DNA from 3 places in the Bacillus sp. PK3-037 genome. Region 1 is predicted to be linked to each of the others. Evidence: riboswitches for the same ligand, from Rfam matches in the RefSeq annotation. Region 1 holds a riboswitch; each other region holds the start of a gene.
The links. Region 1 has a riboswitch for thiamine pyrophosphate ahead of thiT (energy-coupled thiamine transporter ThiT). Riboswitches for the same ligand answer to the same signal wherever they lie in the genome.
Positions count from the first base shown of each region.

Region 2: it holds a riboswitch for thiamine pyrophosphate, as region 1 does, so the genes downstream of both, thiC (phosphomethylpyrimidine synthase ThiC) here and thiT (energy-coupled thiamine transporter ThiT) in region 1, are expected to answer to the same signal.
Region 3: it holds a riboswitch for thiamine pyrophosphate, as region 1 does, so the genes downstream of both, M1D69_RS12725 (acetylornithine deacetylase) here and thiT (energy-coupled thiamine transporter ThiT) in region 1, are expected to answer to the same signal.

Region 1 covers NZ_CP096408.1:1,108,640-1,111,917, reverse strand. The annotation lists rRNA gene M1D69_RS05675 (16S ribosomal RNA) at 1-1,031, opposite strand, end outside; TPP riboswitch at 1,506-1,607, shown strand; gene thiT (energy-coupled thiamine transporter ThiT) at 1,707-2,285, shown strand; partial or broken gene M1D69_RS05665 (N-acetyltransferase family protein) at 2,326-2,843, opposite strand; gene floT (flotillin lipid rafts scaffold protein FloT) at 2,870-3,278, opposite strand, start outside.
Region 2 covers NZ_CP096408.1:3,174,847-3,178,124, reverse strand. The annotation lists gene M1D69_RS16380 (zinc-dependent alcohol dehydrogenase) at 1-226, opposite strand, end outside; gene M1D69_RS16375 (spore coat protein) at 247-606, opposite strand; gene M1D69_RS16370 (spore coat protein) at 603-827, opposite strand; gene M1D69_RS16365 (Type 1 glutamine amidotransferase-like domain-containing protein) at 929-1,621, shown strand; TPP riboswitch at 1,690-1,797, shown strand; gene thiC (phosphomethylpyrimidine synthase ThiC) at 1,930-3,278, shown strand, end outside.
Region 3 covers NZ_CP096408.1:2,496,850-2,500,127, reverse strand. The annotation lists gene sigG (RNA polymerase sporulation sigma factor SigG) at 67-849, shown strand; gene M1D69_RS12730 (ABC transporter ATP-binding protein) at 1,006-1,800, shown strand; TPP riboswitch at 1,809-1,911, shown strand; gene M1D69_RS12725 (acetylornithine deacetylase) at 2,003-3,278, shown strand, end outside.

The sequences.
Region 1 (3,278 bases):
CGTCCTATCTCTAGGATTGTCAGAGGATGTCAAGACCTGGTAAGGTTCTTCGCGTTGCTTCGAATTAAACCACATGCTCCACCGCTTGTGCGGGCCCCCGTCAATTCCTTTGAGTTTCAGTCTTGCGACCGTACTCCCCAGGCGGAGTGCTTAATGCGTTAGCTGCAGCACTAAGGGGCGGAAACCCCCTAACACTTAGCACTCATCGTTTACGGCGTGGACTACCAGGGTATCTAATCCTGTTCGCTCCCCACGCTTTCGCTCCTCAGCGTCAGTTACAGACCAGAGAGTCGCCTTCGCCACTGGTGTTCCTCCACATCTCTACGCATTTCACCGCTACACGTGGAATTCCACTCTCCTCTTCTGCACTCAAGTTCCCCAGTTTCCAATGACCCTCCCCGGTTGAGCCGAGGGCTTTCACATCAGACTTAAGGAACCGCCTGCGAGCCCTTTACGCCCAATAATTCCGGACAACGCTTGCCACCTACGTATTACCGCGGCTGCTGGCACGTAGTTAGCCGTGGCTTTCTGGTTAGGTACCGTCAAGGCACCGCCCTATTCGAACGGTACTTGTTCTTCCCTAACAACAGAGCTTTACGATCCGAAAACCTTCATCACTCACGCGGCGTTGCTCCGTCAGACTTTCGTCCATTGCGGAAGATTCCCTACTGCTGCCTCCCGTAGGAGTCTGGGCCGTGTCTCAGTCCCAGTGTGGCCGATCACCCTCTCAGGTCGGCTACGCATCGTTGCCTTGGTGAGCCGTTACCTCACCAACTAGCTAATGCGCCGCGGGTCCATCTGTAAGTGGTAGCCGAAGCCACCTTTTATGTTTGAACCATGCGGTTCAAACAAGCATCCGGTATTAGCCCCGGTTTCCCGGAGTTATCCCAGTCTTACAGGCAGGTTACCCACGTGTTACTCACCCGTCCGCCGCTAACATCAGGGAGCAAGCTCCCATCTGTCCGCTCGACTTGCATGTATTAGGCACGCCGCCAGCGTTCGTCCTGAGCCAGGATCAAACTCTCCGATAAATGGATCGCAGATTAAGTTCACCACATCCTGTGGCAACATCTGCGTGATCTGCATCGTGCAGACCTCAGTTTGACTGACTACGCACATCGCTGTGCGATTTATAATAAAACTTGAATTAACAGGTACGTTTTGTCTTGTTTAGTTTTCAAAGATCATCACCGCTCTCAATGAAGCAGCTTTACTAATATAACACTCAGCTTCTTAATTGTCAACAACTTTTTTTAAAAGTTGTTTAAAGCTTCTTGTTTTGTCTGCTGTTCATCAGCGACGTTTAATAATATAACACCTATAATTATTTATTGCAATAGTTTTTTAAAAAAAATCTATAAAACAATAAAACTGTAATCTTTCTTTATTCTATCTAACTTATAATGCTTTATAAAACATTTATCTATTAAAGAACATTTACCACAGGCAATGTCATCTTGTTGTTTTAACCTTTTTCTTGTATAGTAGAAACGAACTAAATATCCGATGACCACAAGGGGAGCATAAAAGCTGAGAGTGAGCGGTTTCGTTCTGACCCTTTGAACCTGTTAGTTAACGCTGGCGTAGGGATGTGGCAAAGTCAAATGAATTGCAGATTGTAAAGCAGTGCGTGGAACTTTCCTCATCCTTCCGCGTGCTGCTTTTTTGTGTCCTTTTGGATTGTCTATCGATGGAAGGGGATTTTTATGGCTCAATCAAGACAACTGGTACGTCTTATTGAAATTGCAATCATGACTGCTGCTGCTGTCATTTTAGACATCGTTTCCGGAATGTTTCTCCGTATGCCTCAAGGAGGGTCGGTATCCATCATGATGATTCCGATTTTTTTGATTTCTTTTCGCTGGGGAGTTAAAGCGGGGCTTACCACCGGTCTATTGACAGGTCTCGTTCAAATTGCGATCGGAAATCTATTTCTTCAGCACCCTGTTCAGCTGTTGCTTGATTACATTGCAGCGTTCGCCGCTGTCGGCATAAGCGGTTTTTTCGCTTCCGCTGTCCGCAAATCCGCCTTATCAAAAGCAAAAGGGAAATTGATCGTATCAATTATTTGCGCAGTTTTTATCGGCAGTTTTCTGCGTTATGCTGCACACGTGATTTCAGGGGCTGTATTTTTCGGCAGCTTTGCACCAAAAGGAACACCGGTATGGATTTACTCGTTAACTTATAATGCTACTTATATGGTTCCGTCATTCATCATCTGTGCGATTGTCCTTTGTTTATTGTTCATAACAGCTCCGCGCTTGCTGAAAACTGAAAAAGCTTAATCTAACAACCCCCAGCTACCTGTCCGCTGGGGGTTGTTTTTTATCTTTTGTTGAGCAGATTTTTTAATGAAGCGAGATCCGGCCAGCTATTTCTTTCATGCTTTCTCCTGCGATTTCAAAACTATCCTCGGCTGCTCTTTCAGGTGAAAACGACTGATAAAATGTAATCGAAGGATTCTCCTCTACGACCCAAACAAACATGCTCGTAAAGCCATGATCAAGCAAAAAATCTATTCCCTTTGTCAAAAGCGCTCTGCCCGCACCTCGCCGCTGTTTTTCTTCTAAAAGGTAAATGGCATACAACTCTCCGTCATAGCCTTTCTGCTCTGAACGAATTGGACCAAAAGATGCAAAGCCGAATACTGAACCTTCTTCATCTTCTGCTACAAAGACCCCCTTTAATGAACGGCTTTTCCATTTGGCTTCAAAATCCTTGTAGTTCAAACCATTTAAGTATTCAGCGGAGACAATGCCGCTGTATGTTGTCACCCAGCTGTCAACATGCACTTTTGCGATGGCCTTTATATCATCTAGTCGTGCTTCTCTTATAGTCACCATTCATTCTCTAATCCTTTCCGCAATGGTTATTCAGATTTTTGAACAGGCTTTGTTTCTTTTAATTCATTTGTCAGTTCGTTGATGCTCTGTTTGATGTTGCCTTTTCCTGAAAAGTTCTCAATCATTTCTTTTACGTCGATTCCCGAAGACGCTTTTAAGCTTTCTTGCAGACTGGACATTAAATTTGTCGCATAGCTTGTGACTTTGTTGGCGCCGCTTGAATCACCGTTTCCTCCTGTATCAACGACGGTGATCTTATCAATATTTGAAAGCGGTGCTGATACCTGTTTCGCGTATTCCGGAAGCATTTTGACAATCATATCGAAAATCGCAGCCTGACCGTACTGCTCAAAGGCAGCGGCAATTTTTTCTTTCGCTTCCGCTTCAGCAAGACCTTTTAAGCGAATAACCTCGGCCTCTGTCTCACCTTTTGCT
Region 2 (3,278 bases), 2.1 Mb from region 1:
CCTTGTGAACGTCGGGGCCTGTTTCTTCAACAATGCCCATTGGTTCATGGCCGATGATATAATCTTCAGGAAAATTGGGAACCATGCCGTGAATTAGGTGTAAATCAGATCCGCAGATTGCTGTGGTTGTCAGTTTGACGATGATATCATCAGGTTTTTTGATTTCTGGCGCTTTTACCTCTTTGACGCGGACGTCTTTAATGCCTTGATACGTAACAGCTTTCATTCATAATGTCTCCTTATTGTTTAGTGATCGGGCGTTGCGAATGTTCCGAGACGGTTCGTGTGATCGGGGAAAAGTTTTAGCCCGGCGATATCAACGGCTGTTTGTGCTGATTTCATATCGATTTGAAATTGTTTGTCCAAGTCAGAAGGGAAAAGCCAGCCTTTTTCCATCATGAGCTGTGATAATTCTCCGTGCAGGTAAATAGCGGCGTCCAATTGATTGCGCAATGCTGTTCTGAGTTCTGGGCTTGCGGTTTCCGTGATGGCGACAGCATAATTTTTGATACCGGTTTTTACGGAAATTAAGAAATCGAGGGCAAGTGCTGAATCAGTAAGGTCAGGCATGCCTTTTGCGTTTTTCGGGTCTAAGAAATCGTTCAATGACAGTCACCTCCTGTTATTGTCGGGGCCTTTTGATAGAGGCTCTGAAGCTCAGTTACGTCCCGTACAGACTGCTGTACATCCTTCTCCATAAGGGCTCTCAGTTCCTGATCGAACACCAGTCCCTGCATCATTTTTGATTTAAGTAAACATACGGTTTTGAAGTTGAGGATTTCGTGTAAATCAACTGTTTCGTGGTTTGCCAAACGGTCTTGTTCCATTTTTTCGGTCACCTCCTGATTCAAAGGTATTTTTACCTTGTATCATGCTTTTATGCGAAAGTGCTATAATGGGTAAAATATTTTCTTGGGGGAGTCGAATGATGAAACAGATTATTGCGATGGGCGGCGGAGGTTTTTCAATGGAACCAGATCATCTCGTTCTTGATCAATTTATCATTAATCAATCAAAGCAGCCCTCACCTCGCATTTGTTTTTTGCCAACGGCAAGCGGGGATGCGGAGAATTATGTTCAGCGGTTTTATCATGCTTTTCAAAAGCTTGATTGTGACCCGTCTCATTTGTCTTTATTTAAGCCGCCGACAACAGATTTAGCCTCCTTTATTATGGAGAAAGATGTGATTTATGTCGGCGGGGGAAATACAAGAAATTTGCTGGTGCTGTGGAAGGAGTGGGGACTGGATCACATATTGAAAAAAGCTTGGGAGAACGGGATTATTTTAGCGGGATTAAGTGCAGGTGCGATCTGCTGGTTTGAAGAAGGTGTGACGGATTCTGCCGGACCGCTGACCGGTTTGAAAAGCTTGGGTTTTTTGCAAGGCAGTTTTTGTCCTCATTATGATGGTGAAAAGGATCGGAGACCTGCATATCATCACATGATATCAGCGAAAGCGTTGAGCAGCGGTTATGCAGCGGATGATGGAGCAGCTCTTCATTTTATTGATGATCAGTTTTTTCAGGCTGTGAGTTCAAGATCTGATGCAAAAGCGTATCGGGTGGTGCTTCATGAAAATGAAATCTCTGAAAGAGCATTGCCGATTACATATTTGTCTTGAATTTGCTGAATATTTTATACATTGCTCTTTTTTTCAGTTTGTTTTTATGATACGATAAGTGCGAAATTAATAGTTACTGGGGGTGCCCGCTGACGGGCTGAGAGAGAAGATATGCTTCTTAACCCTTTGGACCTGATCTGGTTCGTACCAGCGTGGGGAAGTAGAGGAATTGTTTTTATTATTGCTGAATACTGCAATAATATGTTTCTTTCTGACTGTAACCGGGTTCATTCAATTGAATCCGGTTTTTTGTGCTGGTTATGGGCTTGATTTTGTCCTTTCAAACAAAGAGAGGGGAAGGATAAGTGATGCAAAATCATTCAGTGCAGCAAGCCAACATTTCCATTATGTCGAGTTTTTCAGGGAGTAAAAAAGTATATGTAGAGGGGGCTTCGCCGGATATTCAAGTGCCGATGAGAGAAATCGAACTCAGTCCGACGACAGGATCATTCGGCGAAGAGGAAAACGCGCCGGTTCGTGTCTATGATACAAGCGGACCGTATACGGACCCCGATGTAAAAATTAATATTCAAGAAGGTTTAAAACCGCTTCGCCACAAGTGGATCACTGGGCGCGGCGATGTTGAGGAATACGATGGACGTGCTGTGAAGCCAGAAGACAACGGCTATAAAAAGGCTAACCCTCATGTAAGCTATCCCGGATTAAAGCGGAAGCCGCTGCGGGCGAAAACGGGTCAAAATGTCACTCAAATGCATTATGCGAAAAAGGGGATGATTACCCCTGAAATGGAGTTTATCGCTATTCGTGAGCATGTGACTCCCGAATTTGTCAGAGAGGAAGTAGCCAGCGGCCGGGCGATTATTCCAGCAAATATTAATCATCCGGAAAGTGAACCAATGATTATCGGCCGAAATTTCCATGTGAAAATTAATGCGAATATCGGGAATTCAGCGGTTACATCTTCGATTGAAGAAGAAGTGGAAAAAATGACGTGGGCAATTCGCTGGGGAGCAGATACGATGATGGATCTTTCCACAGGGAAAGACATTCATACGACGCGTGAATGGATTATCCGAAATTGCCCGGTTCCTGTTGGCACCGTTCCGATCTATCAAGCGCTTGAAAAAGTAAACGGTGTAGCGGAGGATTTAACATGGGAAATTTACCGTGACACGCTGATTGAGCAGGCTGAACAGGGTGTGGATTATTTTACGATTCACGCGGGTGTTTTGCTGCGATATGTGCCGCTAACTGCTAAACGGACAACGGGAATTGTGTCACGCGGAGGAGCGATTATGGCACAGTGGTGTCTGGCTCATCATCAGGAAAGCTTTCTGTATACTCATTTTGAAGAAATCTGTGAAATTATGAAAACATATGATATTGCCTTTTCTCTTGGAGACGGGCTTCGCCCAGGGTCAATTGCCGATGCCAATGACGAAGCGCAGTTTGCTGAATTAGAGACGCTTGGAGAACTCACGCAAATTGCCTGGAAGCATGATGTTCAGGTGATGATTGAGGGGCCGGGTCATGTGCCGATGCATAAAATCAAGGAGAACGTCGATAAACAAATGGAAATCTGTAAAGAAGCGCCTTTTTACACGCTAGGACCGCTGACGACGGATATTGCACCGGGTTATGACCACATTACATCAGCGATCGGAGCGGCGATGATCGGCTGGTACGGTACGGCCAT
Region 3 (3,278 bases), 1.4 Mb from region 1:
TGCATATTTTTCCCACCCGAGGAGATACTTAACGTTGTACAGCAGCTCCTGTAGGGAGGGAAAAAAGTGTCGAGAAATAAAGTCGAAATCTGCGGGGTGGATACCTCCAAATTACCCGTACTCAAGAATGAAGAGATGAGAAAGCTGTTTAGGCAATTGCAGGACGAAGGTGATGATTCAGCCAGAGAAAAGCTTGTAAACGGGAACTTGCGTCTTGTCTTAAGTGTCATTCAAAGATTTAATAACAGAGGGGAGTATGTTGATGACTTATTTCAAGTCGGCTGCATCGGACTAATGAAATCCATTGATAATTTTGATCTAAGCCACAATGTTAAGTTTTCAACATACGCTGTACCTATGATTATCGGAGAAATCCGCAGGTATTTGCGCGATAATAACCCGATACGTGTCTCGAGATCACTCAGGGATATCGCATATAAGGCACTTCAGGTAAGAGAGCGGTTAATCAGTGAGACAAGCAAGGAGCCGACGGCAGAGGATATCGCCAAAGTTCTTGAAGTACCGCACGAAGAAATCGTGTTCGCACTCGACGCCATTCAAGATCCGGTATCTCTTTTTGAACCGATCTACAATGACGGCGGAGATCCGATTTATGTCATGGATCAAATCAGTGATGAACGCAACAAAGATACACAATGGATTGAAGAGCTGGCTTTGAAAGAAGGCATGAGAAGACTGAACGAGAGGGAAAAAATGATTTTAAGAAAACGGTTCTTCCAAGGAAAAACGCAAATGGAAGTAGCTGAAGAAATCGGCATTTCCCAGGCACAGGTGTCCAGACTGGAAAAGGCAGCAATTAAACAAATGAATAAGAATATTCATCAATAGCATGCACGCCGAAAGCCTTTAAAACAATTTCTGTTTTAAAGGCTTTTCTATTTGGAAACGAGCGGTTTACGTTTTCGAAAAAGTAAGGTATCCTAGTCCGTACACAGTTTTGTGAAAATTAAAATAATTATTCGGCTTGGAAAGAGGAGGACCACAATGATTTTGCAGCTTGACAATGTCTCACTAAAACGGAATGGAAAATGGATACTAAAGGATATTCACTGGAAAGTAGAAGAAAAGGAGAATTGGGTGCTTTACGGATTAAACGGAGCTGGGAAGACCGCGCTGTTAAATATGTTATGCTCTTACTATTTTCCGACAGCAGGCGAGATGCAGGTGCTTGGTCATGTATTCGGAAAAACGGAGCTGGGAGATAAACTCAGACGAAAAATCGGCCTTGTCTCAGCGGGTCTTCAGCAAAAATTGTATCCGGCAGATTCAGCTTTTGAAATTGCTCTAAGCGGGGCATATGCTTCGATTGGCTTGTATGAAACACCAAGTGCGGAAATCAGAGAAAAAGCGATTGCCCTGCTCGAGGACTTAGGAGCCATTGATTATGCCGACCGCCGCTACGAAACTCTTTCTCAGGGAGAGAAACAAAGAGCTTTAATCGCAAGAGCGCTAATGGCTGATCCGGAGCTGCTTATACTGGACGAACCAGTTACAGGACTTGATTTTATCGCCCGGGAAAAACTGTTAGATACGATTACGCACATTGCAAGCAGGGAAAATGCGCCGTCTATTCTTTATGTTACACATCATGCGGAAGAAATTTTGCCGATTTTTGATAAAGCCCTCTTGTTAAAAAAGGGAAAAGTTTTTAGGTCAGGACAAATGAAAGACATGCTGACAGACGAATCACTTTCTTCTTTTTTTGATACGCCGATCCGTGTATTCTGGAATCAGGATCGCCCGTTTTTAACAAGAGCTGAGCCGGTGACAAATGCATAACAACATACGATTCATCCTGGGGGTGCTTTCGAAGCTGAGAGAGACGCTTGTCTCAACCCTTATTGACCTGATCTGGATCATACCAGCGGAGGGAAGCGGTGAAAAAAGCGGAGAATGCAGCAGCTTGCACTCTGCTTTCTTTATTAAGCCGTTTCATGAATATGAAACGGCTTTTTTCTTATTAAAAATAGGAGCGGATAACATGATTGATCAAGTAGAGTCTTTACTAAAAAAAGCGGAAGAACAAAAGGACGAGCTCATTGAGCTTGCGAAAACGCTGATTTCTTTTAAAACACCGGCGCCGCCTGCGAGAAATACAGACAGCATCCAAACATGGATTGCGCAGTTTTTGCTTGAACGGGGCTTTTCCATCGACAAATGGGACGTTTATCCAGGAGATCCCAATGTTGTGGGTGTTTTAAAAGGAACAAATTCAGCCGCCTATCAAAGTTTAATCATCAATGGGCATGTCGATGTGGCAGAGGTAAAAGAGGGCGAGGACTGGGTGCATGACCCATTTTGCCCCAGTGAGAAAAACGGTTTCTTAATCGGCCGGGGCGCTTCAGATATGAAAGGCGGAATGGCCTGTGTGCTGTTTGCTTTAAAGCTGATTCGTGAAGCGGGCGTTGAGCTCCCGGGCGATTTGATTCTGCAATCGGTCATCGGGGAGGAAGTCGGAGAGGCCGGCACGCTTGAATGCTGCAAAAAGGGCTATCACGCAGACTTTGCAGTTGTGGCGGATACGAGCGATATGCATATTCAAGGCCAAGGCGGAGTGATTACAGGCTGGATCGAAATAAAAAGCAATCAAACGTTTCACGATGGAACAAGACGGAATATGATCCACGCTGGCGGAGGAACATTCGGGGCGAGCGCAATCGAAAAAATGGCAAAAATCATTTCTGGACTCGGTGAGCTGGAGCGACATTGGGCCATTATGAAAAGCTATCCCGGCTTTACCCCCGGTACAAACACCATTAATCCCGCTGTTATAGAAGGAGGCAGACATGCGGCCTTTATAGCGGATGAGTGCCGATTATGGATTACCGTCCATTTTTATCCCAATGAAACGCATGAAGAAGTGGCTGCTGAAATAGAAGATTACATCAACAGGCTGAGTGACAGTGATATTTGGCTGAGGGAAAACCGTCCTGTCTTCAAATGGGGAGGCTCTTCAATGATTGAAGAAAGAGGCGAAATTTTTCCGGCCTTGGAAGTTGATCCGGCTCATCCCGGCGTTTTAGCCCTTACGGCGTCACACGAGGAGATCAAACGGGACCGCCCCGTCATTGACGTTTCTCAAACCGTAACAGATGGGGGATGGCTTTATAATGCCGGTATTCCAAGCGTGATATACGGACCGGGCGATTTATATAATGCTCATGCCGTTAATGAAGAGGTATCGATTAAGCAGCTCGTAGATTATACGAAAATCATGCTCACGTTCATCATAAGATGGTGCAGCCGCAAAAAAGAAC